Regions from separate parts of the Sphingomonas crocodyli genome, predicted to be linked through region 1. Evidence: predicted binding sites of a transcription regulator. Region 1 holds the regulator's gene; each other region holds the start of a gene.

Region 1 (10,102 bases):
GGCGGTGCGACGCGATCAGGCGCTGCTGCGGATCGTTGATGTCGGTGCTGTCGTGGTAGAAGGCCGAAAGCGCGCCGACGACGCCGCACATGATCGCCATCGGGTGCGCATCGCGGCGGAAGCCACGGAAGAACTGCGCCAGCTGTTCATGCACCATCGTGTGGCGCGTGATCGTGTTGCTGAACTTTTCCAGCTCGCCCTTCGACGGCAGTTCGCCGTTCAGCAGCAGGTAGCTGACTTCCATGAAGCTCGACTGTTCGGCGAGCTGCTCGATCGGATAGCCGCGGTGGAGCAGGACGCCTTCGTCACCGTCGATATAGGTGATCGCGCTTTCGCACGACGCGGTCGAGGTGAAGCCGGGATCGAAGGTGAAGGCGCCGGTCGCCGCATAAAGCTTGCGGATGTCGATGACGTCGGGGCCGATGGTGCCCGAAACGACGGGGTAGTCGGACGGCTTGCCGCCCATTTCGAGCTTTGCAGTGTCCCCCATATCATTCCTCCTATGCTGGCCGGCGGGCTGGCCCCCCGCCTGCGCTGAATCAAATGCGATCGTCCATCCGGGCCAGGCTCTCCTCACGGCCGAGCAGGGCCAGAACGTCGAAGATGCCCGGGGATGTGGTGCGTCCGGTAAGCGCCGCGCGCAATGGCTGCGCGACCTTGCCGAGGCCGATCCCCGCGCTCTCCGCCACGGTGCGAATGGCCGCCTCCAGTTCGGGGACGGACCAGTCCGACGTGGCGGCAAGAACGTCGCGGGCTTGGGCCAACAGCGCCTTGCCCGGTTCGTCTAGCAGCGTATTTGCCTTCTCGTCCATATCGAGCGGGCGAGCGCGAAACAGAAACAGCGATCCGTCTGCCAAGTCATTGAGATCCTTGGCGCGAACCTTCAAAAATGGAACGCTGCGCAGCAATAATGCTCGCTCTGCGGACGTCATCTCGCGATCGAGCGCCTTTGCGACTCCGGGCGCGGCCAGATCGGCCAGCCGTGCATCGTCGGCCTCGCGCATATAATGGCCGTTCAGGTTTTCGAGCTTCTTCATGTCGAAGCGCGCGGGGCTGCGGCCGATGCCGCCCAGGTCGAACCACTCGACCGCCTGATCGCGATCGATGATCTCGGCATCGCCGTGGCCCCAGCCGAGCCGGAGGAGATAGTTGTTCACCGCCTCGGGCAGCAGGCCCATTTCGTCGCGATAGGCATCGACGCCCAGCGCGCCGTGCCGCTTCGAAAGCTTCGCGCCGTCCGCACCGTGGATCAGGGGAACGTGCGCGTAGATCGGCTCCGGCCACTCCATCGCGCGGATCAGCGCGAGCTGGCGGAAGGCGTTGTTCAGATGATCGTCGCCGCGGATGACGTGGGTGACGCCCATGTCGTGATCGTCGACCACGACGGCGAGCATATAGGTCGGCGTCCCGTCCGACCGCAGCAGGATCATGTCGTCGAGTTCGGAATTGCGCACCGTGACCGCGCCCTGCACCCGATCCTCGATCGTCACCTCGCCCTCACGCGGCGCCTTCAGCCGGATGACGAAGGGCGCGCCGGCGGGCGCTTCGGAAGGATCGCGATCGCGCCAGCGGCCGTCATAACGCAGCGGCTGCTTGGCGGCGCGCTGCTGCTCGCGCAGTTCGGCCAGTTCCTCGGGCGTGGCGTAACAGCGATAGGCATGGCCCTTCGCCAGCAATTCGTTCGCGACTTCGGCATGGCGATCGGCGCGGGCAAACTGGTAAACCGCGTCGCCATCCCAATCGAGGCCCAGCCAGCGCATGCCGTCCAGGATCGCCTCGATCGCCGGCTCGGTCGAACGCGCGCGATCGGTATCTTCGATACGCAGCAGGAACTTGCCGCCCATGTGGCGCGCATAGAGCCAGTTGAACAAGGCGGTGCGGGCGCCGCCGATGTGAAGGAATCCGGTAGGCGACGGCGCGAAACGGGTAACGACAGGACGGGTTTCGGTGCTTGCGCCCACGCGCTGATTCTCCAAGAAATGGCGCGATGGCCGAGACGGACGCCGCCCCTAGCATAGCCCTTTCGCCGCGACAAACCGATGGCGGACGGATGCTGGCCGCGATCGAGCATGTGCTGGAGGCGGAGCGCGATCAGCTGGCCCTATGGTTGCCGGTGGGCTTCGGCGCGGGGATTGCGGGCTGGTTCGCGCTGCCGGGGCCGACCGGCTGGATCGGGCTGGGCATCGCGGCGGCGGGCGCGGGGCTGGCGGCGCTGGTTTTCGGCGGGGCGAGCCGGCTGGGCCGCGCGGTGGCGATCTTCGCGCTGGCGATGCTGCTGGGCCTCGTCGCCATCTGGACGAAGGCGGATTGGGTCACCGCACCCCGGATCGATCGGCCGAAGGTGGTGACGCTGACGGGCATCGTCGAGGCGGCCGAGCCGCGGCCGGCGACCGGCGTGGTGCGGTTGCTCGTGGCGCCCGATGCCGCGCTGCATCTGCCGCCGCGCGTGCGGATCAATGTCGATGCGGATGATCTGCCGACGGTGCCGTCCGCCGGATCGCGACTGAAGGTGCGCGCGCGCCTGCTTCCGCCTGCGCCGCCGATGGTGCCCGGCGGCTATGATTTCGCGCGCGTCGCCTGGTTCGATGGGATCGGGGCGACCGGCAAGGCGCTCGATCCGCCGGCGATCGTCGCGGCGGGCGGGGGCTCCTCGCTCGCCGACATCCGCACCCGCCTGACCGCACATATCGAGGCGAGCATCAGGGGCGCGGGCGAAGGCGGGATCGCGGCCTCCTTCGTCACCGGCGATCAGGGCGGCATTCCGGAGGATGATAATGAGGCGCTGCGCCGCGCAGGCCTTGCGCACCTGCTGTCGGTGTCGGGGCTGCATGTGACGGCGGTGGTGGGGGCGGTGATGCTGCTCACGATCCGGTTGCTCGCTTTGTCGCGCCGCCTCGCGCTCCACGCGCCTTTGCCCTTGATCGCGGCCGGGGCGGGCGCGCTGGCGGGGATCGGCTATACGTTGCTCACCGGTGCGGAGGTGCCGACCGTGCGATCGTGCATCGCCGCCCTGCTGGTGCTGGGCGGGATCGCGCTGGGGCGGGAGGCGATCACGCTGCGGCTGGTCGCGGCAGGCGCGTTGATCGTCCTCGTCTTCTGGCCAGAGGCGCTGGCGGGGCCGAGCTTCCAGCTGAGCTTTGCCGCGATCGCCGCTTTGGTCGCCTTCCACGAACATCCGAAGGTCGCCGCCTTCGCTGCGCGGCGGGATGAGGGGATCGTGCTGGGTGGCGGGCGCATGTTGCTGATGCTACTGGCGAGCGGTGTGGTGATCGAGGCGGCACTGTCGCCGATCGCTTTGTTCCATTTCCACAAGGCGGGGCTGTACGGCGCGGCGGCGAACATCGTTGCGATCCCGTTGACCACCTTCGTCGTGATGCCGGCGGAGGCGATTGCGCTTGCGCTCGATCTGGTCGGGCTGGGCGCGCCGATCTGGTGGCTGGTCGGCAAGGCGCTGGGCCTGCTCCTGTGGATCGCGCATGTCGTGGCCGATGCGCCGGGATCGGTCGCGGCCCTCCCGTCAATGCCACGCGGCGCCTTTGCCCTGATGGCGGCGGGCGGCCTGTGGATCGTGTTGTGGCGGACGCGGTTGCGGCGCTGGGGCGGCGTCCCGCTCGCAATCGGTGCGGTCTGGGCGCTGCTGACCCCGCCGCCCGACCTCCTCGTTACCGGCGACGGCCGCCATGTCGCGGTGCGTGACGGGCGCGGCGGTATCGCGATCCTGCGCGATCGGGCGGGCGATTATGTCCGCGATGTGCTGGGCGAGGCGTCGGGCGTCGAAGGCGAAGCGCCCGCGCTGGAGATCATGCCCTTCGCCCGCTGCAGCGCCGATCTGTGCGCGGCGGACGTGACCGGCGGCGACCGCACGATCCGCCTCCTCGCCACCCGCAGCCGCGACTTCGTGGACATCCGCGCCATGACGCGCGCCTGCGCCGCCGCAGATATCGTGGTCGGCGACCGCCGCCTTCCCCGCACCTGCCACCCCCGCTGGCTCAAGGCCGACGCCTCCTTCCTGCGCAGCACCGGCGGTCTGGCGATCCGGGTCGGATCGGGTGAGGTCGAGAGCGTCGCCGAGCAGGTTGGCCGGCATCCGTGGGGAAGTTTTGCGCCTTAAGCGCTTGTCGGGAAAGTGACCTTCACGGTCAGCCCTCGATCGATCCAGGCGACGTTCAGGTCGCCTTTGCGGGCGCGGACGATGCGGTCCATCAGTTTCATGCCCTGGCCGCCGTCGCGTGAATGGGCATGGACGATGCCGTTCGACAGCTCAGTCCAGGATATGACGACATTGCCCGTGGCCGTGGACGCACCCACCGAAACCGAACCGCCGTGGCGGATCGCGCCATGTTTGGAGGAGTTGACGGCCAGTTCGCCCAGCACTAGCGCAATCGCGTCCGCGCGGCCCTGATCGACTTCGCAATCCGCAATGGTGTCGATCGTGACCGAGCAGTGCGCGGTGTCGAACGCATCGACCAAAGCGGGGATCAGATCGGATATCCGGCAGGGGGCGTTTTCGCGCGACGCGAACAGCGTTTGCGATGATGCCAGTCCGGTCAGTCGCGTGACCATTTCATCAGCGAACACCTCCCGATCCGGTGTTCCCCGCGCCATGCCGGACATGAGGCCGCCGATCATGGCATAGCTGTTCTTCAGCCGATGCCGCATTTCCGCCGTCGTCACTTCGAGTGCCTGGCGCGTTATCGTGGCATCGGTCACGTCGCGCGACACGGACAGCAGCCCGGTCACTTCGCCGTCGTCGGATCGAACGGCGGAAACCGAAACATTCCACCAGCGGGGATTGCCCTTGGCTGTCGGGCAATAAGCGTCGAACCGCACGGCTTCGCCACGCCGAACGCGCTCGCAGGCGTCAAGAATGACGGGCCGTGTTTCTTCAGGCCAAAGCGACGACCATTCCGCACCGAGCATTGCGGATATATCGTCAATCTCCATCGCGCACTGCCCGTTGGCATTCATATATTCGAGGCAGCCGTCGATATTGAGGAGCTTCACGCAATCGACGCTCTGGTCGAGAACGGACGCCAGCGTCGCAATCGATAGCGAACGCACGGGTGCGGGAACATCGGGGTGGAGGGTTTTTGTCATACGTATCCGTGGTCCGTTACCTTAGAGGTCCGGATACGCAAATATACTTATGGACATTCGGGCCGGTTCGAGCGGCTCAGTTCGGCAATTTGTAGCGCAAAGTATAAAAATGCTTGCCGTCCTTCTCGATGCGAATGTCGAGGGTGCCGGTGATGCCGGTCAGGGCATCGGTGCCGCTGTCGGGGACGATCGCGATATGGAGGCTTGTGGCGCCGCGCGCCATCGTGCCGACATGGTCGAGCGCGAAGCCGCCCTTGCGGCCGGCGAGGGTGCCGGTGACGCGTTCGATCGCGACATAAGCGGCGGAGCCTTCGGTCTTGGTGTCGACGGTCAGCATCTTGCCGGTGCCGATGCCGTCGAGATCGCCGTGATAGACTTTGTCGAGCTTGTAGGTGCCGATCGGCGCGTCGGCCGCACCTTCGGGCGCGGCCTTCACGTCGAAGGCGCCGGTCGCGATCCGCTCGACCGGTTCGGCCGCCATCAGGGGCGAGGCCGCGAAGATTACGGCCGCGATCGGCGCGGCCAGCAGAAGACCGCGCCGGATCATCGTCAGTAGCGCCGCAGCAGGCCGGCGAGCTTACCCTGCACCTGCACCTGATCGGGGGCATAACGCTGCGGGTCGTAGGCGCGGTTGGCCGGATCGAGCCGGATCATCGTGCCTTCGCGGCGGAAATATTTGAGCGTCGCTTCGGCGCCCGCGATCAGGGCGACGACGATATCGCCGTCCCGCGCGGTCTGCGCGCTGCGGATCAGCGCATAGTCGCCGTCGAGAATGCCGGCCTCGACCATCGAATCCCCGGCGACTTCGAGCGCATAATGTTCGCCCGGCCCGAGCAAGGCGGCGGGCACCGAAAGGCTGCTCTGCCCCTCGAGCGCCTCGATCGGCACGCCCGCGGCGATGCGGCCGTGCAGCGGGATTTCGAGGACATTCTCATTCGCGGCGACGGGCGCGGGAACATTGGTGTTCGCGGGCTTCGGAGTCTTGGCGGGCTTGGGCGTCGCCGTTTCGGGCATTCGCACCACCTCCAGCGCGCGGGCGCGGTTGGGCAGGCGGCGGATGAAATTGCGTTCCTCCAGCGCGGAGATCAGCCGGTGCACGCCCGATTTCGATTTGAGATCGAGCGCGTCCTTCATCTCCTCGAACGAGGGCGAAACCCCGGTCTCGGCCAGACGATCGTGGATGAAGATGAGCAGTTCATGTTGCTTGGCGGTGAGCATCGCCGGCACCTCACATGACGGTTCCGGCACGTCGCCAGAACGAACGCGGAACATTTAGGCAACCGTTACGGCGCTGTCAAGCGAGGGAAAGCAATTCGACCTGCTCGCCCACAAGGGCTGGTGGCGCATGGGCCGGGCGGACCACCAGATGATCGGCGGCAGCCAGCGCGGAGAGGCCCGCGCTGTCCTGCCCGATCAGCGGATGGACCCGGCCGTCGATGAGGCGCGCGCGCGGATATTCGGCGCGCACGCCCGTGGCCGGAAGCGGGCCGGCGAGCGTGCCGGCGAAGGCGCGCGGCAGCGGATCGGCGGACCCGAGCAGATGCGCGATCAGCGGCTTCAGGAACAAGGTGGCGGTGACGAAGGCGGACACCGGATTGCCGGGCAGGCCGAGGACGATCGCGTTACCAAGCCGCGCGATCATCACCGGCTTGCCGGGCTTCATCGCGACCTTCCAGAAGTCGATCGTCGCGCCCGCCGCCTTGAGCGCGGGCAGGACGAGATCGTGATCGCCGACCGATGCGCCGCCGGTCGTGACGATGATATCGCTCGTCTCGGCCGCCTTTGCGAAGGCCTCACGGATCGCGGCGAGATCGTCGCGCACGATGCCATGATCGGCGACGGCGCAGGCAAGCGCGCTGAGCAGGGCCGCGAGCATCGGGCCGTTCGATGCGGGGAGCAGCGATCCGGGCGTCGGCTCTCCGGGGGCGACCAGTTCGTCGCCGGTCGACAGGATCGCCACGCGCGGGCGGCGGTGGACGGGCAGGGTCGCGTGGCCGCCCGATGCCGCAAGCGCGATGGCGGCGGGGTTGAGCGGCGCGCCGGCGGCGATCAGCGCCGCGCCCTCGGCAAAGTCGCCGCCGACGGGGCGGACGAACTCGCCGACCGCCTTGGGGCCTTCGCCGCTCATCGTCAGGCGATCGCCATCGCGCGTGGCTTCCTCCTGGATCAGGATCGCGTCGGCGCCTTCGGGGACGGGCGCGCCGGTGAAGATGCGCGCGGTCTCGCCCGGCGCCAGCGCGCGGTTCAGCCCGCCGCCGGCCGCGCTCTCGCCGATCACGGTCCACGGACCGGGCCGCTCGGCGAAGCGGATCGCATAGCCGTCCATCGCCGACAGCGGCAAAGCCGGCTGCGTACGGCGCGCGAGGATGGGTTCGGCGGCATAGCGGCCGACCGCCTCGATCAGCGAAACCTGTTCGACGGGCAGCGGCGAAGCGAGCGCGAGCATCCGCGCCTGCGCCTCGGCGACGGGAAGGAGGTTGCTCACAAGCACGTCATCCCGGCGGAGGCCGGGATCTCAGGCGTTTCCTGCCTCGTGCTCATCCCATCACTCCTGAGATCCCGGCCTCCGCCGGGATGACGAGTCTTCGGCGTGCCAGTCGCCCGATTTGCCGCCGGTCTTGGCGAGCAGGCGCACCCCTTCGATCCGCATGCCTTTGTCCATCGCCTTGGCCATGTCGTAGATGGTGAGCAGGGCGACCGACACGGCGGTCATCGCCTCCATCTCGATGCCCGTGGTGTAGGCAGTGACGACCGTCGCGGTGGCGCGGATGCCATCGGCCTCGATCACCAGATCGAGCGTGACGCCCGCGATCGGGAGCGGATGGCAGAGCGGGATCAGCTCGGCTGTCTTCTTCGCCGCCATGATCCCGGCAATGCGCGCGACAGCCAGAACGTCGCCCTTCTTCACAGATCCCTCGGCGATGGCGGCAAGGGCGGCGGGCGCGATCAGGATGCGGCCTTCGGCGGTGGCACTGCGCTGCGTGGTCGCCTTGGCCGAAATGTCGACCATCCGCGCGGCGCCGTCGGCGTCGATATGGGTGAGCTTGTCGGTCACGCGCCCATCAGCAGGCGGCGCGTTGCCGCCGCCACATCAGCCTCGCGCATCAGCGCCTCGCCGACCAGGAAGCAGCGGACGCCATGTTCGGCCATCGCATCGAGATCGGCCTTCGATCCCAGCCCGCTTTCGGCGACGAAGGTGCAGCCTTCGGGCGCGCGGCCGACCAGTTCGTAGGTGCGCGCGAAATCGACACTGAAATCGCGCAGATCGCGATTGTTGACCCCGATGAGCCGCGACTTGAGGGCGAGCGCGCGATCGAGTTCGGCGGCGTCATGCACCTCGACCAGCACGTCCATGCCCCAGTCGATCGCTGCAGCCTCGATCTCGGCCATCGCCGAATCTTCCAACGCCGCGACGATGATCAGGATCGCGTCGGCGCCCAGTGCGCGCGCCTCGGCCACCTGCCACGGATCGACCATGAAGTCCTTGCGCAGGCAGGGCAGGGTGCACGCCTCGCGCGCGGCGACCAGATAATCGTCATGCCCCTGGAAATAGGGCACGTCCGTCAGCACCGAGAGGCAGGCGGCGCCGGCGCTTTCATAGGCGCGGGCATGCGCGGGCGGATCGAAATCGGCGCGGATCAGCCCCTTGGAGGGCGACGCCTTCTTGATCTCGGCGATCAGCGCGTGGCCGATCCCCGCCTTGCGATCGAGCGCGGCGCGGAAACCGCGCGGGGCCGACTGCGCCCTCGCCGCGGCATCGAGCGCGGCCTGGCTGGTTGCGGCCTTGCGCGCCGCCACATGATCGCGCTTCGCGTCGCAGATTTCGATGAGCTTGTTCGCCATGATCCGGTCCGCATAGCGGCTGGTTGAGAGGGCGGGAAGGCCTCATACGGTTGCGAATGAAGCCGTTCGCGGCCTATGTGCAGGTGCGAACGGATATTTCACGCGTGAAATCTGCTGACAGGAAAGCCCCCTAGACCGGTGACGATGCGGCACGGCCTGAACAGACTTGCGATCGGTGCGATGGTGCCGGGCCTGATCTCTATGCTGCTTCTCAGCGGCTGCGCGGTCGGCCCCGATTATAAACCGAAGGCCAATGCCGATCTGAAGGTGCCCCGCGCCTTCGTGGCGTCGGACCCGAGCGAGGCGGATGCCGAACCGCTCGATCTCGCCCAGTGGTGGCGCGAGTTCGACGATCCGGTGCTGACCAATCTCGTCGATCGCGCCTTTGCCGCCAATCTCGATATCGCCGCCGCCGCCGCCCGGCTGGCGCAGGCGCGCGCCACGTTGCGCGGCACGCAGGGGCAATTGCTGCCGACCGCCGATGTCAGCGGGTCGGCCAACCGATCGGTCGGCAATCAGAGTTCGTCCTTCATCGATCCGACGACGGGGCAGACCGTCTCGCGCGGCGGCGACACGACCATCTATCGCGGCAGCGCGACCGTGGCGTGGGAGGCGGACGTGTTCGGCCGCATCCGCCGATCGGTCGAGGCGGCACGCGCCGATATGCAGTCGCAGGCGGCGAACCTGGCCTTCGCGCAGGCGGGCGTCGCCTCCGAAGTCGGGCTCAACTACATCAACGCGCGGCTGGCGCAGATCCGGCTGCGGATCGCGCGCGACAATCTGGCGGCGCAGGACGATACGCTGCAGATCGTCGGCTGGCGGCGGCAGGCGGGGCTGGTCAGCAGCCTCGATTACGAACAGGCGCGGCAATTGCGATCGCAGACGGCGGCGTCGCTGCCGGGGATCGAAAATGACTATCTGACCGCGGTCAATCGGATCGCGGTGCTGCTGGGCGAGACGCCAGGTGCGATCACTCCGCTGATCGATCCGCCCGCCTCGCTGCCGCTGGCACCGGGCGTCGGTGCGCCGATCCCGGCGGTGGTCGTGCAACGCCGGCCCGATATCCGCGCCGCCGAACGCACGCTCGCCGCCGAGGTCGCGCGGATCGGCGTGCAGACTGCGCAACTTTATCCCGCGCTCCGCCTGTCGGGGTCGTTCAGCG
Region 2 (10,102 bases), on a different contig from region 1:
GCGGATCTTCCTCGCGGTGGTGGAAACCGGCAGCTTTGCGGGCGCGGGGCGCAAGCTCAATCGCGCGGTTTCGGTGATCAGCTACGGCATCGCCAATCTGGAGGCGCAGCTGGGCCTCAGCCTGTTCGATCGCGAGGGGACTCGCCGCCCCAAGCTGACGATCGCGGGCAAGGCGGTGCTGGCCGAGGCGCGCGCCGTCTCGCAGGGGATCGACGGGCTGCGCGCCAAGGTGAAGGGAATGCTCGACGGGCTGGAGGCGGAGGTGAGCATCGCCGTCGACGTCATGCTGCCGTCCGAACAACTGGGCCGCGTGCTGCGCGCCTTTTCGGCGCAATTCCCGACGGTGACCTTGCGGCTGCATGTCGAAGCGCTGGGCGCGATCGCGGCACTGGTGCTCGACAAGCAGGCGGTGGTGGGGATCAGCGGGCCGCTGTCGTTCGGGATGGAGGGGATCGATCATGTCGAGGCGGGCACGGTGCTGATGGTGCCGGTCGCCGCGCCCGATCATCCGTTGGCGCGCCAACATCCCTTGCCGCCCGGCGCGGGACGCGATCATATCCAGCTGGTGCTGACCGATCGTTCGCCGCTGACGGCTGGTCGGGATTTCGCGGTCTCATCCTCGCGCACCTGGCGGCTCGCCGATCTGGGCGCGAAGCATCAGCTGCTGCGGGAGGGGATCGGCTGGGGAAATATGCCGCTTCCCATGATCGAAGCCGATCTGGTCGCAGGCACGCTGGTGCGGTTGCAGATGCCCGATTCGACGGGCGGCAGCTACGGCTTTGCCGGCATCTGGCGGCGCGACACACCGCCCGGCCCGGCCGCCTCCTGGCTGCTCGACCAGTTCGTGTCGAGCGCCGAGGATGGCGGCGCGGGCTTCGCGACCGTCTGATTATTCCGGCAGGAAGTCGGGTACCGACAGGTAACGCTCACCGGTATCGTAGTTGAAGCCCAGGATGCGCTTGCCGGGGGCGTCGGGCAGCTTTTGCGCAATCGCAGCGAGCGTTGCGCCCGAGCTGATGCCGACCAGCAGCCCTTCCTCGCGCGCCGAACGGCGCGCATAATCCTTGGCATCCGCCGGATCGACCTGGATCACGCCGTCGAGCAGCTGGGTGTGCAGATTGGCGGGGACGAAGCCCGCGCCGATGCCCTGGATCGGGTGCGGGCCGGGCTGGCCGCCCGAGATGACCGGCGAAAGGGTCGGTTCGACCGCGAACACCTTCAGGCCGCTCCAGCGTTCCTTCAGCACCTGCGCGACGCCGGTGATGTGGCCGCCGGTGCCGACGCCGGTGATGATGATATCGATCGGGCTATCCTTGAAATCGGCGTAGATTTCCTCGGCCGTGGTGCGGACGTGGACGTCGATATTCGCGGGGTTTTCGAACTGCTGCGGGATCCACGCGCCCGGCGTCTGCGACTGTAGCTCCAGCGCGCGTTCGATCGCGCCCTTCATGCCCTTTTCGCGCGGCGTCAGATCGAAGGTCGCACCATAAGCCAGCATCAGCCGACGGCGCTCGATCGACATGCTTTCGGGCATGACGAGGACGAGCTTGTAACCCTTCACCGCGGCGACAAGCGCGAGGCCGATGCCGGTATTGCCGCTGGTCGGCTCGATGATCGTGCCGCCGGGCTTGAGCTTGCCGCTCTTTTCGGCGTCCTCGACCAGCGAAAGCGCGATGCGATCCTTGATCGAACCGCCGGGATTGGATCGTTCGGACTTCACCCACACTTCGGCATCGCCGAACAGGCGGTTGATCCGGATGTGCGGCGTGTTGCCGATGGTTTCGAGAACCGAAGCTGCCTTGGTCATGCGGCCTTCTCCGTAGGTGAATCGGTGGGAGCGAATTCGAGAGTTTCGGGCGGATCGAAGGTGCGCGCACGCAACAGTTCGGGGAACAGCTTCGACCACGTGATCGCGACCAGGATCGTGCCGACCCCACCCGCCACCACCGCGGCGACCGGCCCGATCGCGGCGGCGAGGAAGCCCGATTCCGCCTCGCCCAGTTCGTTCGATCCCGAAATGAACAGGGTGGAGACCGCGCCGACGCGGCCGCGCATCGAATCCGGTGTGTAAAGCTGGATCAATGTCTGGCGCACATAGACCGACACCATGTCCGCCGCGCCAAGCGCGGAGAGGCAGACCAGCGACAGCGGCAGGATGCGCGAATAGCCAAAGGCGATCGTCGCGACGCCGAACGCGCCGACCGCGATCAGCAGCTTCAGCCCGACATTGACCTTGAGCGGATGGCGGGCGAGCCACCATGCGGTCAGCACCGCGCCGACCGCCGGCGCCGCGCGCAACGCGCCCAGCCCTTCCGATCCGACGTGGAGGACGTCCTTCGCATAGACCGGTAGCATCGCCGTCGCGCCGCCCAGCAGCACCGCGAACAGATCGAGCGAGATCGCGCCCAGCACCAGCCGGTTGCGCCCGAGATAGGCGAAGCCGTCCATCATCTGCGCCCACGGATGCCGCCCGCGATCGAGCGCGGTGCGCGGCACCGGGCCGATCAGGAGCATCATCAGCAGGGTGACGCTGAACAAGATGGTGCTCGACGTATAAGGCGCGGCCGGCCCCAGCGCGTAGAGGAAGCCGCCGAGCGGAGGGCCGAGCACCGCGCCCGTCTGCCACGCCATCGAACTCATCGCGATCGCCGAGGGCAGGATCTCACGCGGGACGAGGTTGGGGGACAACGCCTGGAGCGCGGGCGCCGCGAAGGCGCGCGCGACGCCCAGCAAAGCGGCGATCGTGAACAAGGCGGGAAGCGTCGTCGTGCCCTGGAACGCCATCCACGCCAGCGAACCCGCGCAGAGGATTTCGAGGAAGGCTGTGGTCCGCGCGATGAAGCGGCGATCGATCCGGTCGGCCGTCCAGCCGGTGATGAGGGTCAGCGCCATCAGCGGCAGGAACTGGGCGACGCCGATCCAGCCGAGCTGGAGCGCGGCATCGCGCGGAGCCATCGTGCGGCGGGCAATATCATACGCCTGCCAGCCGATGATCACGACCATCCCGTTCTGCGCGAGCGTCGATGCAAGGCGGCCAAGCCAGTAATAGCGATAGGCCGGAATCGAAAAGGGGGAGGTCGACCGGAACATGGCGCCTGTCCTAGGCGCGCCTACGCCCCCGCCGCAAGCCCGCTGGTCGCGGGAGTGTGATAATTCTACTATATTGGTAGATTATAGAGATTGGCCGGGTTTGCCGAGCTTGATGCGGCCAAGGCTGAACAGGCCGCCGATCACCGCGAAGGCCGCCGCGATCAGCACGGGCGCGCGGCCATCGCCAATGCCTATCGCGAGCAGCGCGGCGACCATCGTCGCGCCCAGCGTCTGCCCGGTCATTCGCGTGGTCGATGTCAGCCCGCCCGCCGCCGCCGCGCGATCGCGCGGAGTTGCCGCCATCACGAGGCGGACGTTGGTCGGCAGATAGAGCGCGACCCCGACGCCGCAGACGGCCATCCGCCAGGCGACATCGAACGATGTCGGGTGGACGGGCAGGAAGGCCATCAGCAACAGGCCGATCACGAACACGAACATGCCCGAAGCGCCCAATATGCCGGCGTTGAGCTTGTCGGCCAGCGTCGCGGAGATCGGCGCCATCACCATCAGCGTCAGCGGCATCGGCGTCATCACCGCACCCACCTGTGCGGGCGTGAAGCCGTAAAGATGCTGGAGGCGGAAGGGCATCGACAAGGTCAGGCTGACATTCGCCATAAAGACGAGCAATGCGCCCGCGATCGACAGTGAGATCAGCTTGCTGGCGAACAGATCGACCGGAAGGATCGGCCGCTCCTCTTGCAATTCGTGCTTCACGAAACGGATCGCGACCAGCACGCCCACGCCCATTACCGCCAGCGACACGATCGGCGAATCGCCATGCACCAGCCCTTCGAGCCCGAAGATCAGCAGGCCGAAGACGATGACGTTATAGACCGATCCCACCAGATCGAACTTGCCCTCCGACGGCGGAATGTCCGGCAGCGCGTGACGCCCGAGGATCAGCGACAGGATCGCGAAGGGCACGGCGGCAGCGAACACCCAGGGCCATTGGCCGTATAGCAGGATGAAGCCGCCCAATGTCGGCGCGAGCGCCGCCGAACTCGACGCGACCACGCTGTTGACACCCAACCCGCGCCCCAGATGGCTCGACGGATAGATGTTGCGGATCATCGCCGCCATCATGCTGAGCGTCGCGGCGGCCCCCAGCCCCTGCATCGCGCGCACCACCAGCAGGAAGGGCAGGCTTTTTGCGAAGAAGCAGAGGATGGTCGAGATCGCGAACAGCATCTGCCCATATTGGTAGAAGCGTTTCAGCCCGATCCGATCGCCGATCCCCGCGCAGGGCAGCATCGTCATCAACAGGGTCAGCTGATAGACGGTGACGACCAGCACCGCCGCCGATCCGTCGACATGCAGATCGCGCGCGATCGTCGGCAGCGCGACCGTGGCGATCGCGCCGTCGATCGTGGTCAGCGCGGTGCCCATCGACAAGGCGATGATCGCCAGCAGTCGCCGGGGCTGGGGAAGGCCGTCTTCGTTCATGCCGGCGTATCGCCCCAATGCCAGAACCACGAAAAGACCCCGATCGTTATCGGCAGGCTCGCGTAGATGAAGGGTGCGAAGAAGGCCGGGCTGCCCCCTGCCATCGCGAGCGCGGTCGAGACGACGGCGGTTCCCGCGAGGATCGCATAGATGATCGCCTCTCCCTTCACGGGGGAGCGCAGCGCCGGATCAAGCTCGGTAGAGACGAAGGCGTCCCAGAACAGCAGCGAGGTCGTGGCCGACATCGCAAAGAAGCCGACGCCATAGACGGTGAACAGCATCCGCACGGACGGGCGATCGGGGTCCGGTTCGCCGAATATCAGCGATGACAGGTCGGTCGCCATCGCGCCCAGCGGGAAGATGTAGATCAGAACCACGAAGATCAGCAGGAAGGTGAGCAACACCGATCGCCAGTCCCCTTCGCCGCGGAACCGCCGCCAGCGGACATGCGCGAACCAGAACATGCCAACGATCACGTAGCCGATCCCGAAGGCCGGGATGCGGCGCACGATCGTCATGAGATCGGCATCGCTACCCTCGGTCGACATGCCGCCCGACACCATCAGCACGGTCACCGCAAAGGCGAAAGCGGCGTCGGTGAACGCGTCGAGACGGGCTGAGACGGAGGTCATCGTTGGCCAGCCTTAACGGCAGGGTGCATTGGCGCAAGCGTATGCCCTTGCCCAAGACGCGCGGAAATCAGCCCGGCACGCTCACGAAGCTGTCGAGGACGCGCTTGCGGCCGGACTGTTCGAAGTCGATCTCCAGCTTGTTGCCCTCGATCTCGACCACCGCGCCATAGCCGAACTTGGTGTGGAAGACGCGGGTGCCCAGCGCGATGTCCTTGCGTGAGGGCTGCGCGATGCTGACGGCCGAGGCGCGCGATTCGAGGACGCGGCCGCTGGCCCCCGGCGACTTGGGGATCGGCCCGACCGCCGCCGCCCGCTGCCAGCCGGGGCCGCGCCCCTGCGCGCGGGCGACATGCGCGAACGGATCGGACTGTTCGGACCATTGCGCGCGCCACAGCGATTCGCCGCCCGACATCGTCGTCTCGGCATCGACATGCTCCTTGGGCAGTTCGCCCACAAAGCGCGACGGGATCGACGAGGTCCACTGGCCGTAGATGCGGCGATTGGCGGCGTGGATGATCGTGCATTTCCGCCGTGCGCGCGTGATCGCGACATAAGCGAGGCGACGCTCCTCCTCGAGGCTGGCGAGCCCGCCTTCGTCGAGCGCGCGTTGCGAGGGGAAGACGCCCTCCTCCCAGCCCGCGAGGAACACGGTGCCGAACTCCAGCCCCTTGGCGGCGTGGATCGTCATGATCGTCACCTTCGCCGTATCGGCGTCGGCATCATTGTCCATGACCAGGCTGACATGTTCGAGGAAGGCGGGGAGGTTTTCATAATCCTCCATCGCGCGGGCGAGTTCGCTCAGATTGTCCAGCCGTCCGTCGGCCTCTGTCGATTTTTCGGCCTGGAGCATCGCGGTATAGCCCGATTCCTCCAGCACCAGCCGGGTCAGTTCGGCGTGCGGCAGATCGTTCATCCGATCGCGCCAGCGCGCGATATCGCCGACCAGATTGCCGAGTGCGCGGCGCGCCTGCGGGGTGAGTTCGTCGGTGCCGAGAATGCGCGCGGCGGCGAGCGTGAGGGGGATGCCCTCGGCGCGCGCGAGCATGTGGAGCTTGGACACCGCCTTGTCGCCCAGCCCGCGCTTGGGCGTGTTGACGATGCGTTCGAAGGCGAGGTCGTCGGCCGGCTGGCTGATGACGCGCAGATAAGCGAGCGCATCGCGGATTTCGGCGCGCTCGTAGAAGCGGAAGCCGCCGACGATGCGATAGGGCAGGCCGATCGCGATGAAGCGGTCTTCGAACTCGCGCGTCTGAAACTGCGCACGCACGAGGATCGCGACGTCGTCGAGCTTGCCGCCATTGCGTTGATAGGTCTCGATCTCCTCGCCGACGCGGCGGGCTTCTTCGGGGCCGTCCCAGACGCCGACGACGCGAACCTTCTCGCCGTCGGCCGCCTCGGTCCACAAAGACTTGCCCAGCCGCCCGCCATTGTTCGCGATCACGCCCGACGCGGCGGCCAGGATATGCGGCGTCGACCGGTAATTCTGTTCGAGGCGTATGACGGCGGCGCCCGGAAAGTCCCGCTCGAAGCGCAGGATGTTGGCGACTTCCGCACCGCGCCACGAATAGATCGACTGATCGTCGTCACCGACGCAGCAGATATTCTTGCGCCGCTGCGCGATCAGGCGGAGCCACAGATATTGGGCGCTGTTCGTGTCCTGATATTCGTCGACCATCACGTAGCGGAAGCGCTCCTGATACGCCTCCAGCACGTCGCGATGCGTCTTCAGGATGGTCAGCATGTGGAGCAGCAGATCGCCGAAGTCGCAGGCGTTCACCGCGCGCAGCCGATCCTGATATTGCTGATAGAGTTCGCCGCCGCGCCCGTTGGCGAACTGCTCGCTCTCGCCCGCGTCGATATCCGCCGGGGTGAGGCCGCGATTCTTCCAGCGATCGATCACGCCGGCGAACTGGCGCGCGGGCCATCGCTTCTCGTCGAGGTCGGCGGCGGCCAGGATCTGCTTGATCAGGCGCAACTGATCGTCGGTGTCGAGGATGGTGAAGCTGGGAGTCAGGCCCACCAGTTCGGCATGACGGCGCAGCATCCGCGCGGCGACCGCATGGAAGGTGCCGAGCCACGCCATCCCTTCGACCGCCTGCCCCAGCAGCCTGCCCACGCGCTCGCGCATTTCGCGCGCGGCCTTGTTGGTGAAGGTGACGGCGAGAATCTCGGATGGCCAGGCGCGGCGCGTGGCGACAAGATGTGCGAGACGGGCGGTGAGCGCGGCGGTCTTGCCCGTGCCCGCGCCGGCGAGGACGAGCACCGGGCCTTCGGTTGTCAGCACCGCCTCACGCTGGGGCGGGTTCAGGCCTTGCAGATAGCCGGGTTCGGAAATGGGCGCGTCACTGTTCACGCGCGAACAGGTAGGGAACGGAGCCGCTGCGGGCAACCCCGTCTTTCTATCAGAGGAAGGCGGCGCCGATCGCGAGCCACATGACGGTCGACAAGGCGAAACCGAAGGCGTGGCGAACGCTCAACACGAGTTGCGGCGCGATAGCGGCGGCGGGGGCAGTCGGCAGCATCCTGGACTCCGGGGAAATTGTTTTTTGAACGCTACGACGCAACGGCCTGTCTCAAATGTGAGACTTTCGCGACTTTTGCCAGTGCTAAGATCGAACGCTGCGCCGCGAGACAATTGCGTTACGCGCACGTTGCGGTGCGGTAACAAAATGGCGGGCGCTGTGGGGTGGGATGCTTGGTGAGCTCGATGGGATTCGAACCCATGACCTACAGATTAAAAGTCCGTTGCTCTACCGACTGAGCTACGAGCTCGACCAAGGCTGGCGTCTCTAGGAGCGAGGGCGGGCGCGGTCAAGGCGGGCGAGGGCATGGGCGACTTTGCCCGGCCCAAGGCGCCAGTGCGATGCGATCGTGGCGAGCGGTTTCAGCACGAAGGCGCGCTTCGCCGTTTCCCGGTGCGGGATCGACAGCCGACGGCTGCGGAAGGCGCCACCCGACCACAGGATGATATCGAGATCGAGCACGCGCGGACCCCAGCGCCGCCCACGCCGGCGGCCGAAGCTGCGCTCGATGCGCTTGAACAAGGCGAGCAGCTGGGGCGGATCGAGCGGCGTCTCGGCGAGCAGGGCGGCGTTCGCAAAGGCGCGGCCGGCGGGGCCAAGCGCGGGGGTGGCGAGGATCGGTGAGGTCACGATGATCGCCACGCCTTCGACCTCCAGCGCGGCGATCGCGGCGCGCAGCACCGCGGCCGGCGCGCCGTGGCGGCCGTGGCGCCGGTTCGATCCGAGCGCGATGGCGTAAGTCTGGATCATGCCTCCTTGAGGCGGAACAGGGTGCGGTCTTCCTTGGTAAAGCCGAAGCGCCAGATAACCGCGCCGAACGCCGCGAGGATCGCGGGGATGCCGAAGGCCAGCTCGACCCATTCGGGCAATTGCACCGCGACCATGCCGACCACGCCCGCCGCCAGCGCCGCCCAGATGAGCGGCCAGCGCCAGCCCGACACCGGCGCGCCGAGCAGTCGCGACAGGAGCGACGACTTCATCACCGATGCGATGCCCAGCGCGGTGGCCAGCGCCATTGCCGGCGCCGCCGCCTGCCACAATACGGGCAGGTGGAATTCGTCCCGCAGCACCAGCACGAAGGCGAAGCTCAGCGCGATCTGGATGCCGATCATGCCCAGCGAGATCATCAGGTTCAGGTGGCGCGCGACGTAGATCAGCGCCGATTCGGATACCGCCGCCGTTGCCGCGACGACTTCGGCGAGGAGGAGGAAGGACAAGGCCATCGCGCCGCCGACGAAGTTCGGGCCGACAAGACCCATCACGCCCTCGCCGGTGATGCCCAGCGCAAGGCCGATCCCCGCCTGCGCGGCGATGATCCAGAAGCCGACCTGCCGCACCTGCTGCGCAACCGCGGCCTTGTTGCCGGCTTCGAGGTTGCGGGTGATGACCGGGCCGAGGATCGGATCGAAGCTGGTCTTGAGCTTCTGTGGCAGCGAAGCGACCTGTTGCGCGACATAATAGATGCCGACGATCGCGGGCGAGAAGAACAGGCCGAGGATCGCGATGTCGAGCCGGCGCGAACCCCATTCGATCGCGTCGGCGGCGGCGAGCGGCACGTTGCGCTTCACGATGTAGAGCAGCCCTGCGAGCCGCGGTCGCCAGCCGCGCGGCCAGCCGAAGCTGCGGATCAGCGGGATGATCGAGGCGACCAGAGCCGCGCCCATCGACACGACATAGGCGATGATCAGTCCGTCGCGCAGCGAATAGAAGGCAAGGCCGAAGGCCGCGATGCTGATCGTCCACGGTTCGATGATCGATCGCGCGCGCACCGTCGCCGCGATATCGAGGCGGTAGGCGAGCGCGGCCAGCGAAATGTCCGACCAGGCGAGCGCAAAGATCGTCAGCGGTAGCAGCCATTCGAGCCCGTTGATGCCGCTGTTGGGGAACATCAGTTCGGGTAGATAGCCGAGCGTGGTCGCAGCGATGGCCGAGGCGATCGCGCCGAGCAGCAGCGCATCCCACACGACATGAACGTGCGGTCGATCGGTGGCCGACAATTGTTCGGCCAGCCCGCGCTTCAGGCCGAGCGTTGCCAGCGTCGCGACGAATTCGACGATGATGATCGCATAAGCGAAGCGACCCAGCGCCTCGGCCCCATACCAGCGGCCGGCGATGAACAGGAAAGGCAGCCGCGCGGCGAGACGCAGCAGGAAGCCGAAGAAATTGGTGCGCCCGCCTTTGGCGAGCGCCTGGATGTCGTCACCCTGCTTGGGCGGCGTCGCGCCATCCTGTGGCGCGGTCTCGGGCGGAAGGCTCAATGCGCGGCGCCCCAGCTCGAACCTGTGCCGATTTCGACACCCAGCGGCACTGACAGCGAGACATAGGGTTCGCATGCGCCCGCCATCACCTCACGGATCACCACGCTCGCGGCCTCGACCTGATCGGGGGCGAGTTCGAACACCAGTTCGTCGTGCA
Region 3 (10,102 bases), on a different contig from region 1:
ATGTGAAGGGCGGTCAGCCATCCGGTGGCCCCCAATATCGGTCGACCGAGCGCCGAGCATTCCCAGCCGAAATTAAGAACTTGCTCGAACCAGTCGAGATTGGCGACACCGGTATAAGCGTCGATTTGCTGCTCCAGCGCATAATCGACGAGGGCGCTAATCAGCGTATTGCGGGCTTCCCTGCGTTCTGCCGAGCGCTGGTGGCGATCAAGGCAGAAGCGGGTGATCTCGCGCGTGGAAGGTCCAGTTGGTATCGGGCCTGTGCACAGATGGGGAAACACCGTATCGAGAAGATGAGGACGTTCGGTGGGAAGCAGGCGCGCCGATGCCCGATGGCGATCGTTGCTTGCCGCGACAATCAGATATTCGGCGTCGCTGGTATCGAACTGGTCGATCTCGTAGCGACCCTCGAGTATGGGCAAATCCCATTTGAGGAGGTCGACGAAAACCTCTTTACGCGCGGCGAACATAGACCGGAGCGCCCGATCGGAAACTGACGTGGGAAACAGCGTCTGCATAAGAGCCTCCCTTCAACGGAGGCTCAATGTCGGCCTTGGAAGCATTGCCCCAAATACCAAGAAATGGGGGGGGGGTAATCAGAAACGCCTGCGGATGATGTCGGCGAACGAGAAAAGACCATCGAACAATGCGCGGACCACCAGCGACGTTCGTTTTTCCACGTCGTATCGCTCACGCGCCATTTTCAGATGCTGCACAACAGTATCGTGCCTGATGCCAAGGATCTTGGAGACTTCCCAATCCGACTTGCCCCTGGCGACCCATAAAACACAATCTCTTTGACGCTCGGTGAGGGCGTGGGTGGGTGGCGCCCGCCGGTCATTCTGCAATCGCCGCGCCGCTTCGAAAGCGAATGTGCCGATCAACTGCGCGGTGCCGAACTGATGGCAGGGAAAGACTTCGCCGGGGCGCAGGGCAAATGTGCAGGATCCGCTGACCTCCCCCGGTATATTGGCCGGTACCGTCATCCCATCGCCGATGCCGTGCCGGTGCCCGCGCTCAAGGGTCATGCGGTCGGTTTCCGATAGTGCGATCAGATCTCCGAGATTCGACCAGGCGAAGCCCGCGACGGTGCGCTCGCTGGCCCGCCGCACCGGATCGATGCTCCCCAACGTGCGCTCGTCATATTCATCGACCCAGCCGGCGGGGTAATTATGCGACCGAATATCCGGTGCGAGCGCCCGGCTTCTGTCCAGATGTCGTGACAGGGCGAAATGGTGAAAGCTCATGTCGTGGGTTGCGCGTTCGAGTGCTTCGTGAAGATTCGCTTCGTCGAGCCGGCCGGTCAGCTGGCTTACGAAGGAATCCACAAGCTTCATGCGGCTCATGGTCGCCCGTATCGACCACCTGTCGCGCGCCCAGTCACAGCGCAGGCAATCGCCTTTTTGGGGGTGGGCAAGCCGGTTTCACCTCGGCGCGCTCCGCCCGGTTCAGTCAGGTGCGGGCGACCATCATCGGTAATAACAGCAGCATTCAAGCCTTGATTTGAGCCAATTCGGCGCGATTGGTCATGAATTGCGGATGACGACGATTGCACAATATCAATATTTGATCGGACTACTTGTAGCGATGCAATTCGCTCATCCTTCCTACGCGTGACACTTCACCCCAAGGGTAAAGTGTCACGGGCGATAATATCGAACATCGCCCGACTGGAGGGATTCACATGGCGAACAACCATGCTAGATTCCTGCTATGTTCCAGACAGATCTTTTTGCCGGACATGCTGATCGCAATGACGCGCTCGGGCTGCCAGGTCTGATCGAGCGGATCGCGGGCGTTTCGCAACGCCCGCGCTACTCCTTGATGGTCCTGCACCTGATCGCTCAGGCCGCCGACGCGCGCGGCAGAGCGGGCCCTTATGTCCTTGAGGATGATCGGCGCGTGCCGATCCGAGACTGGCTGTGCGATGCGCTCGTACCGATGGCGCAGCGCGATGCCCGGCGCCTCGCGATCGTGGCACAAGTCCGTGCCGAACTCGAGAATGCCGGCCGGCTTCCCGCCGATGCGGTAGAGGGAGATCGCCTGGTCGATGCCGAAGTGCGCTTGCGTGTCCTGAAGGCGGGCCGGTGCAATGTCAGCCGTGCTGTTTCGGACCTGGTGCAGGCTGGCCTGGTAAGGCGACATTATCAGGGCGAACGCGTCGACCACCATAACCGGGGTGCGCAACGCGAAGCCGTCTACACGATCACTGAAAGTGCGCGTCCTGCCTTGCGGCTGGGCTAAGGGTTCAAGGCGTTCGCACCGGCTTTTGTCGCCGGTCACAGTGCCAGTTTGGTCTGGACCGGCTTGGCGCCAATCTCCTGTATCACGAAGATGCGTGGCGGGGGGGTGACGAGAAGCTCGTCATCCGCGGCCGTGGCATCAAGCCATTGCATCACCTGGCGCCGCTGGATGATCGCGCCATGCCGTTCCTGATAGAGCGACACTTCATGGTTCGCATCGACCGTGATGACGCGATAGCTCAGGGGCCAGCCCGCCATAGGAGGTTCCCAGACGCCGGCGAGATAGAAAAAGTTGCCTGTGTCGAGCGTCACCCGATATTGCTTCTTGCCGTCCCGCACGATGAATTCCGACGCCGGAATAAGACACCGGTAGCTTGGGAAGGCCTGTCCTTCCGAGCGGATGAACCCAAAGCTGGCACCAGCGGCAAATCTGGGATTACTGCCCCACATCGCCTCGACCATTTCGATTTCTTGACTATCGTCAGGATTACGCCGGATGATCGCCCGACGATCGCCGAGCGGCGCGTTGCAATCAAAAGGGGTTGCCACCGAATCCACATTCAGAACATAAGAAGAACAAGAACGGGAAGCAAGTCGGAGCGAGAGGGATGTGCAACGACTACCGGCTCGAGGTCGATATCGCTACGATCGCCGAGGATTTTGACGATCTCAAGATCAGGATCTCGATGCCTGAAGGAGTGCCCAATGTGCCGGCGCGCGAAGATATCAGGATCACTGACACCGCGCCGATCGTGCGCGGTGTCGATCGGGCGCGAGGCTTAGGCGAACTCGTCAACCGTCGCTGGAGTTGGCCTGGGCCGACCGGAAAGCCGGTCCACAATTTCAGGACAGAAGGACGCGAGTTCTCATCAAAGCGCTGCCTGATCCTCGCCGATGGCTTCTATGAGTTCACAAAATCCGAGGATCGCAAGCAGCGTCTGAAAGACAAGTGGCTGTTCACGCTGAAGGAGCATCGCTGGTTCTGTATCGCCGGCATTTGGCGATCGCATCCCGATGTCGGCGAGGCATTCACAATGCTGACGACTGAGGCGGGCGAGGATATCGCGCCTTATCATCATCGTCAGATCATCCCATTGCCGCGTAATCGGTGGGCCGACTGGCTCGATCCCGCGGTTCCGGCAGTGGATGTGCTGGGCCATCTGCCCAAGGCCAGTTTGACTGTAACGCGCGTGTTTCCGCCGCCCGCGCCCGCGGCGCAATCCATCCTGGCGCTGTAGTTTTACAAAGGGTGCACGAGGGCCCTTGACGCAGGACCATGCCGGGCGGAACATTAAGGGAACAAACGAGTCGATTCTGACCTATGCTTCCTATGCCCCATTCCAACGAGCGGATGCGTTCCGAACAGATCACAGCACTTCGCGCCGAGCTGGCACAGGTGCGTGAAGGTCGAGGCCCGGCCCTTGGCTTCGGTATTCCGGAGGTGGACGATCGCCTCGCCGATCACGGACTTGATGGCGCGGGCCTCCACGAGATTACAGCGGCGACGGCCAACCTGACAGACGACGCTGCCGCTACGCTGTTTGCGGCCGGAATTGCGGCACGTTTCGCAAATGCGCCGGGCTTCACCGTCCTATGGGCACTTAGTCGCTTCGATCTTTATGCCCCTGGTCTCGAACAGGTCGGGCTTGGTCCTGATAAGATCCTGTACGCCCAGGGCCGCAAGGATGCCGACGTGCTCGCACTGGCCGAAGACGGTCTTCGCGACGGATCGCTTGCCTGCGTCATCGCCGAGGTAAAAACGGCCGACCAGACCGCCACGCGGCGGCTTCAGCTTGCAGCTTCGGATGGGCGCACGCCGATGCTGCTCTATCGTCGCCACCGAATGCGCGAGCGATGTCCGCTCGCGCAACCATCGTCGGCAATGACCCGCTGGCGAATAGGCTGTGCTCCATCGGCGCCGCTACCCCACGCAGGCCTCGGACGCGCGCGCTGGTCGGTCGAGCTGGTTCGCCAGCGGGGTGGCAATCCTTTTTCTCTTGAGCTGGAGGCGTGCGATGACACGGGTTGCCTCGCTCTGCCTTGCCCTTCTGCCGATCGAGCGGTTGCGACAGGCGGAGCGGTCCGTCAGGCCGCGTGACGTCCAGCCGGTCGACCTCAGTCCACGCCTCCCCGGCGCCATCGACGATAATCCCGGTGCCTGCTCGGTCCCTCGCGGAGGCGGCTGGCGGCCGGGTGCGCGGTGGGCGCGTGATGAGCAGCTGGGCGATCGGCCGACATCAGAACAGATCGATGCGTTGCCATCGCATCAGCGTCCGACGATGCGGGTGCTCGGCAGACGCAGCGAAGCGGCCGGCCACCCGTTTCGCGCGATGCCATCGGACGACGGCGCACCCCCGTCTGCACCGCTGCTCGCGTCGAACTGGCCCAGTCCTCAACAGCGACCGACCATCCTCGTCCTGCGGACCGGTCAACGCGATGTCGTTACGTCGGTCTGTCCGCTGGCCGCTACGCTGGGTCTGCGGCCCGGCATGGCGGCTGCGCATGCCCGGGCACTCGTCGCCGATCTCGATGTCCGCGATGCCGAGCCGGATGCTGATCGCGCCTGGCTCGATCGGCTCGCGCTTCACGCCGTCGCACATTGGACCCCGACGGCATCGGTCAGCGGCCCCGATGGACTGTGGCTCGACCTCTCCGGGGCGGCTCATCTATTTGGGGGAGAAGAACGCTTTTGTCGGCGTTTGCTGCGCTTTTTGAGACGCATCGGCTTCACAGCGACGATCGCCATCGCGGGCACGCCGGGAGCGGCCCACGCTCTGGCCCGCTTCGTCGGGGCGTCGATGGTCATCCTGCCCCCTGGATGCGAGACCGAAGCGATCGCCGATCTGCCGCTGATGGCTCTGCGCCTCCAGCCCGAAGCGCTGGAGGCAGCGGCCCGCTTTGGGCTGGAGCGCATCGCCGATCTCTATCCAATGGCGCGGGGACCGTTGGCCCGACGTCTGGGCATATCCACTGTCGAGCGCCTGGACCAGGCGCGGGGCACGCTCGCCGAGCCCATCATGCCTGTCGTGCCGTTCGAAGCGCCGCGCGTTGAACGACGCCTGCTCGAACCGATTGGCACAGCCGAGGCCATCAACCAGGTGATCGGCGACCTTGTCGATGATCTGGTGAGTGTGCTGCAGGCACGTGGGTTGGGCCTGCGGACTGCTATTCTCAAATGCCGCGTCGTCGACCGCAGCGATCAGCGCGTGGCCATCGGAACGGCTCGCGCCACCCGCGATCCAAGGCATCTCAAGCGGATGTTCGCGATGCGGGTCGAGCGCATCGATCCGGGTCTGGGGATTGAGGCGATGAGCCTGATCGTTCCGCGGGTCGAGGATCTGGGGGCAGAGGCGCTCTTGGCATCGTTCGGGGACCGTGAGCGCCCCCGCGATATCGCGCCACTTGTCGATCAGCTCGGTGGCCGTGTCGGCCCCGACGCACTGTTCCGTGTCGGGGCGGTCGAGAGTGACGTGCCGGAACGCGGTGTGCGGCGACTGAATCCGACTGCGATGCCGGTTGGGTGGCCTGGCTGGAAGCGTCCGGCTCGTCTGCTCAACCGGCCGGAACCGCTTGCGCATGTTGTCGCCCTGCTGCCCGATCATCCGCCGCGGCGCTTCAACTGGCGGGGCACGGCCTATCACGTCGTAGCGGGTGACGGCCCCGAGCGCATTCATGGCGAATGGTGGCGACGACCCGGCGAATTGTGGGCGGTGCGCGACTATTTCCGGGTCGAGGCCGAAGGGGGTGCGCGCTTCTGGATCTTCAGGCGCGGCGATGGCGTCGACGCGCCGACCGGAGATCTTAGCTGGTACATGCACGGACTGTTCGGCTGATGGCGACCTATGTCGAGTTGCAGGTCGCGAGCCATTTCTCCTTCCTGCGCGGCGCTTCGTCCCCCGAGGAATTGTTCGAGGCTGCGGCGCTGCAGGGGCATAGCGCGCTCGGTCTCGCAGACCGGAACAGCGTTGCCGGGGTGGTGCGGGGCTGGGACGGCCAGAAGGCAACGGGCGTGCGCATGATCGCGGGCGCCCGCGTCGATCTCATCGACGGTCGCGCGCTGCTTCTCTATCCGACCGATCGCATGGCCTGGGGTCGGCTAACCCGGCTGCTGTCGATCGGTAAGGCCCGCGGCGGCAAGGGCCGCTGCCTGCTCGAATGGAGCGATGTCACAATTCATAGCGACGGATTGATTGCGATCCTCGTCCCAGACATCGTGGACGTAGCGGCTAAGGCCGCCCTGGCCGACCTGCGGCAGGTTTTCGGCGATCGCGGTTTTCTCGCGTTATCACTGCGCCGACGGCCAGATGATCTGGTGCGCCTCCATACACTGGACGCGATGGCGCGCGCTGCTGGCGTGCGATCGGTCGCGACAGGCGACATCCTATATCATTGCCCCGAGCGTCGCCCATTGCAGGATGTGGTGACCGCAATCCGCGAGAAGACAACGATCGATGCGCTGGGCTTCCGGCGCGAACGCTTCATGGATCGCAGCCTCAAGTCACCTGAGGAGATGGAGCGGCGCTTTTCCGCCTTTCCCGACGCCATCCAGTCGACCGCCGACATTGCGGCGCGCTGCGCCTTCGATCTGGGCGAAATCCAATATCAATATCCCTATGAGGAGGTTATGGCGGGCCGCACCGCGCAGGAAGCGCTGTCGGCGCTGACCGAAGAAGCAGCGGCGCGGATGTTTCCCGCCGGGCTTCCACAAGCCTATCGCGCGCAGATCGACCACGAACTCCGGCTGATCGCGGGTCTCGGTTACGCACCCTATTTTTTGACCGTAAACGCAATCGTTGCCGAGAGCCGGCGGCGCGGCATCCTGTGCCAGGGGCGTGGATCGGCGGCGAACAGTTGCGTCTGCTACCTGCTCGGGATCACCTCGATCGATCCGATCAAGCATGAACTGCTATTCGAGCGCTTCGTGTCGGGCGAGCGCAAGGAGCCGCCAGATATCGACGTCGACTTCGAGCACGAGCGGCGTGAGGAAATCATTCAGTGGATCTACGACCATTATGGTCGTCAGCACGCGGCGCTGACCGCCGTCGTCACCCGCTATCGAACGCGCGGCGCGGTCGCGGAGGTGGGCAAGGCGCTCGGCCTGCCGCGTGATCTCACCAAGATGCTCACCGGCCTGGTCTGGGGCTGGTCGGTTGACGGCATCCGTCCCGATCAGATCGAGAGCCTCAATCTCAATGCCGATGACCACCGCCTCAAGCTTACGCTCGAACTGTCGCGCCAGCTGATCGGGACGCCCCGCCACCTCTCGCAGCATCCCGGCGGTTTTGTGCTGACCCAGGATCGGCTCGACGATCTCGTGCCCATTGAACCCGCCCGCATGGTCGACCGCCAGATCATCGAATGGGACAAGGATGACATCGATGCGCTGAAGTTCATGAAGGTCGATGTGCTGGGTCTGGGCATGCTGGGCTGCATGAACCGCGCCTTCAACCTGTTGGAAGAGCATAAAGGGGTGCGGGTCGGCATGGCCGACCTGCAGGATGACGACCCGGCCGTCTATGGCATGATCCAGAAGGCAGACACGCTCGGCGTGTTCCAGATCGAAAGCCGCGCGCAGATGACGATGCTGCCGCGGATCAAGCCCAAGGAATTTTACGATCTCGTGATTGAGGTCGCGATCGTCCGGCCAGGGCCGATTCAGGGCGATATGGTTCATCCCTATCTCCGTCGGCGCGAGGGCAAGGAGCAACCCGAATATCCCAAGCCCGAACTGGAGGCGGTGCTCAGGAAGACGCTCGGCGTGCCCCTGTTTCAGGAACAGGCGATGAAAGTGGCGATTGTCGGCGCTGGCTTCACGCCGGTAGAGGCCGATCAGCTGCGCCGCGCGATGGCGACGTTCAAGCTTACGGGCGGCGTCAGCCATTTCTATGACAAGCTCGTCGGCGGGATGGTCGAACGTGGCTATCCCAGGGATTTCGCCGAACGAACTTTCAAGCAGATCGAGGGGTTCGGCTCGTACGGCTTTCCCGAGAGCCACGCCGCCTCCTTTGCCAAGATCGCCTATGCCTCATGCTGGATGAAGCACCATCATCCCGACGTCTTCTGCGCGGCGCTCCTCAACGCGCAGCCGATGGGCTTCTATGCGCCCGCCCAGATCGTTCGTGACGCGCGCGACCATGGCGTCGAGGTGCGGCCCGTTTCGGTCAACGACAGCCATTGGGATTGCTCGCTCGAACCGACGCGAGGTCGCTATCACGCAGTACGGCTGGGATTTCGGCAGGTGCGCGGGCTCGCGAACCTCCACGGCGCCGCGATCGTCAGCGCGCGCGGGCCATCGCCTTATAGCAGTATTGAGGAGATCTGGCGCCGCGCAGGCGTCCCGCGCGCCGCGATCGAACGCCTCGCGGAGGCCGACGCCTTCCACGCAATTGCCGAGGACCGGCGGCAGGGACTATGGAAAGTGAAAGGCCTGGGTGAGGCTCCCTTGCCCTTGTTCGCGGCCGCCGATGAACGTGAGGCTCGCTTTTCGCCCGAGGGGCGCGAGCCAGGCGTGGAGCTCAGGTCTCTGACCGCCGGCCGCGAGGTGGTCGAGGATTATCGCGCGCTCCAACTGTCGCTGCGCGGACATCCGCTCGCCTTTCTGCGCAGCCAGCTGGACGACATGCGGATCGTGCGGTGCGCGGACCTCGCCACCATCCGCGATGGTCGCAATGTCGAGGTCGCGGGCGTGATCCTCGTCCGGCAGCGGCCCGGATCAGCCAAGGGCGTCCTTTTCGTCACGATCGAGGACGAAACGGGCGTCGCGCAAGGCATAGTCTGGCCTGACCGGTTCGAGATCTATCGCCGGCAAGTCATGTCAGCCTCGATGATCGCGATGCGCGGTCGTGTTCAGAAAGAAGGCGATGTCATCCATATCATCTGCGACCGGGTCACCGACCATGACGACATGCTGCGCTCGATCGGGCGGATGGATTTTACAGTGGCGCCCGGACGTGGCGATGGTGCGAAGAATGGCAGCGGTCCCGACCCGCGCGATCCCACCTGGCCGCCGCGCGGTCGAACGCTGTCTTACCCGTCGTTCAATGCTGTTCCCGATGAAGAGGAGCTGTTGCGCATCCGCAGTCATGACTTCCATTGAGTGAGGTTTGCAGCGGGCGCCAGCCAGGCCGCCGAACATCCAGCGATGGTCGATAATATAATCCTGGTTAACTACAGCCCGTCCGGCATCCGATAGCCTGTCCTCATGGGGATACCGGCTGTCACAAAAGCTTATGGCCTGTGCATTGCCGATCCGGACGGTACGATCCGCGATGTCGACGACCGCTTCTGCCAGCTCATCGGCTTCGGGCCCAACACCTTCGTTGGTCGACATCCGCTCGATCTCACCCATCATGCTGATCGTGGTCGCAACGCCACCGCGCTGTCGCGCCTGATCGAAACAGACCGGCCCTTCGTTATCCGCAAGCGCTACCTTCTGCCGGACGGCTCGCTACGCTGGGTCGAGAATTGCGTACGAGGCGTGCGCGACGGACGCTCGCGCCGCCTGCTCGCCGAGATGAAGCCCATTGCAGCACCTGTTGCTTCGCCGATCAGGCTCCAGCGCGAGGACGCCATCTTCTCGAGACTGGAGCAAATTGCGCAGGCCGATGCCCAGACAGGCAATGTCGGCCTGAGCAGCGACCAGACCCTCGATACCCTAGCACAGGCGACACGGAAGGGGCGCGATCAGTCCGTCCGCGACAGCAATGCGAGATATTTGTCGATCGCCTCGGCTCTGATGTTGCCCTCTACCTGCTGAAAGACGAACCGGACTTCGGCCGCGCTCTGCTCGTCGGAATTAAGAGCGCCAAAAGCGCGGACTGTGGCGGCAAAGCTCGCCTCAAGGCGCACCGTGTCACCCA

What was found. The regulator LexA, encoded in region 1, represses DNA repair genes until DNA is damaged. The targets are predictions, from matches to a motif close to GTTCCNCNCTTGTTCT.
Region 2: EOD43_RS15000 (ATP-dependent helicase) is a predicted target of LexA. The motif match lies at 7,522-7,537, and genes of this name have one in related genera.
Region 3: EOD43_RS18945 (ImuA family protein) is a predicted target of LexA. The motif match lies at 3,529-3,544, and genes of this name have one in related genera.

The regions. Positions count from the first base shown of each region.
Region 1 is NZ_SACN01000001.1:75,968-86,069, reverse strand. It holds gene gltA (citrate synthase) at 1-490, opposite strand, end outside; gene gltX (glutamate--tRNA ligase) at 540-1,961, opposite strand; gene EOD43_RS00415 (ComEC/Rec2 family competence protein) at 2,051-4,111, shown strand; gene EOD43_RS00410 (PAS domain-containing protein) at 4,108-5,097, opposite strand; gene EOD43_RS00405 (DUF3224 domain-containing protein) at 5,174-5,644, opposite strand; gene lexA (transcriptional repressor LexA) at 5,647-6,315, opposite strand; gene EOD43_RS00395 (molybdopterin molybdotransferase MoeA) at 6,392-7,582, opposite strand; gene moaC (cyclic pyranopterin monophosphate synthase MoaC) at 7,643-8,152, opposite strand; gene trpC (indole-3-glycerol phosphate synthase TrpC) at 8,149-8,940, opposite strand; gene EOD43_RS00380 (efflux transporter outer membrane subunit) at 9,085-10,102, shown strand, end outside.
Region 2 is NZ_SACN01000002.1:85,272-95,373, forward strand. It holds gene EOD43_RS14975 (LysR family transcriptional regulator) at 1-889, shown strand, start outside; gene cysK (cysteine synthase A) at 890-1,807, opposite strand; gene EOD43_RS14985 (MFS transporter) at 1,804-3,090, opposite strand; gene EOD43_RS14990 (MFS transporter) at 3,172-4,533, opposite strand; gene EOD43_RS14995 (TMEM175 family protein) at 4,530-5,165, opposite strand; gene EOD43_RS15000 (ATP-dependent helicase) at 5,233-7,518, opposite strand; tRNA gene EOD43_RS15005 (tRNA-Lys) at 7,862-7,937, opposite strand; gene folK (2-amino-4-hydroxy-6-hydroxymethyldihydropteridine diphosphokinase) at 7,955-8,437, opposite strand; gene EOD43_RS15015 (lipopolysaccharide biosynthesis protein) at 8,434-9,945, opposite strand; gene polA (DNA polymerase I) at 9,942-10,102, opposite strand, start outside.
Region 3 is NZ_SACN01000003.1:281,066-291,167, forward strand. It holds gene EOD43_RS18920 (acyl-homoserine-lactone synthase) at 1-518, opposite strand, end outside; gene EOD43_RS18925 (LuxR family transcriptional regulator) at 597-1,346, opposite strand; gene EOD43_RS18930 (hypothetical protein) at 1,714-2,244, shown strand; gene EOD43_RS18935 (SOS response-associated peptidase family protein) at 2,280-2,792, opposite strand; gene EOD43_RS18940 (SOS response-associated peptidase) at 2,786-3,481, shown strand; gene EOD43_RS18945 (ImuA family protein) at 3,595-4,341, shown strand; gene EOD43_RS18950 (Y-family DNA polymerase) at 4,259-6,076, shown strand; gene EOD43_RS18955 (error-prone DNA polymerase) at 6,076-9,339, shown strand; gene EOD43_RS18960 (PAS domain-containing protein) at 9,445-9,999, shown strand.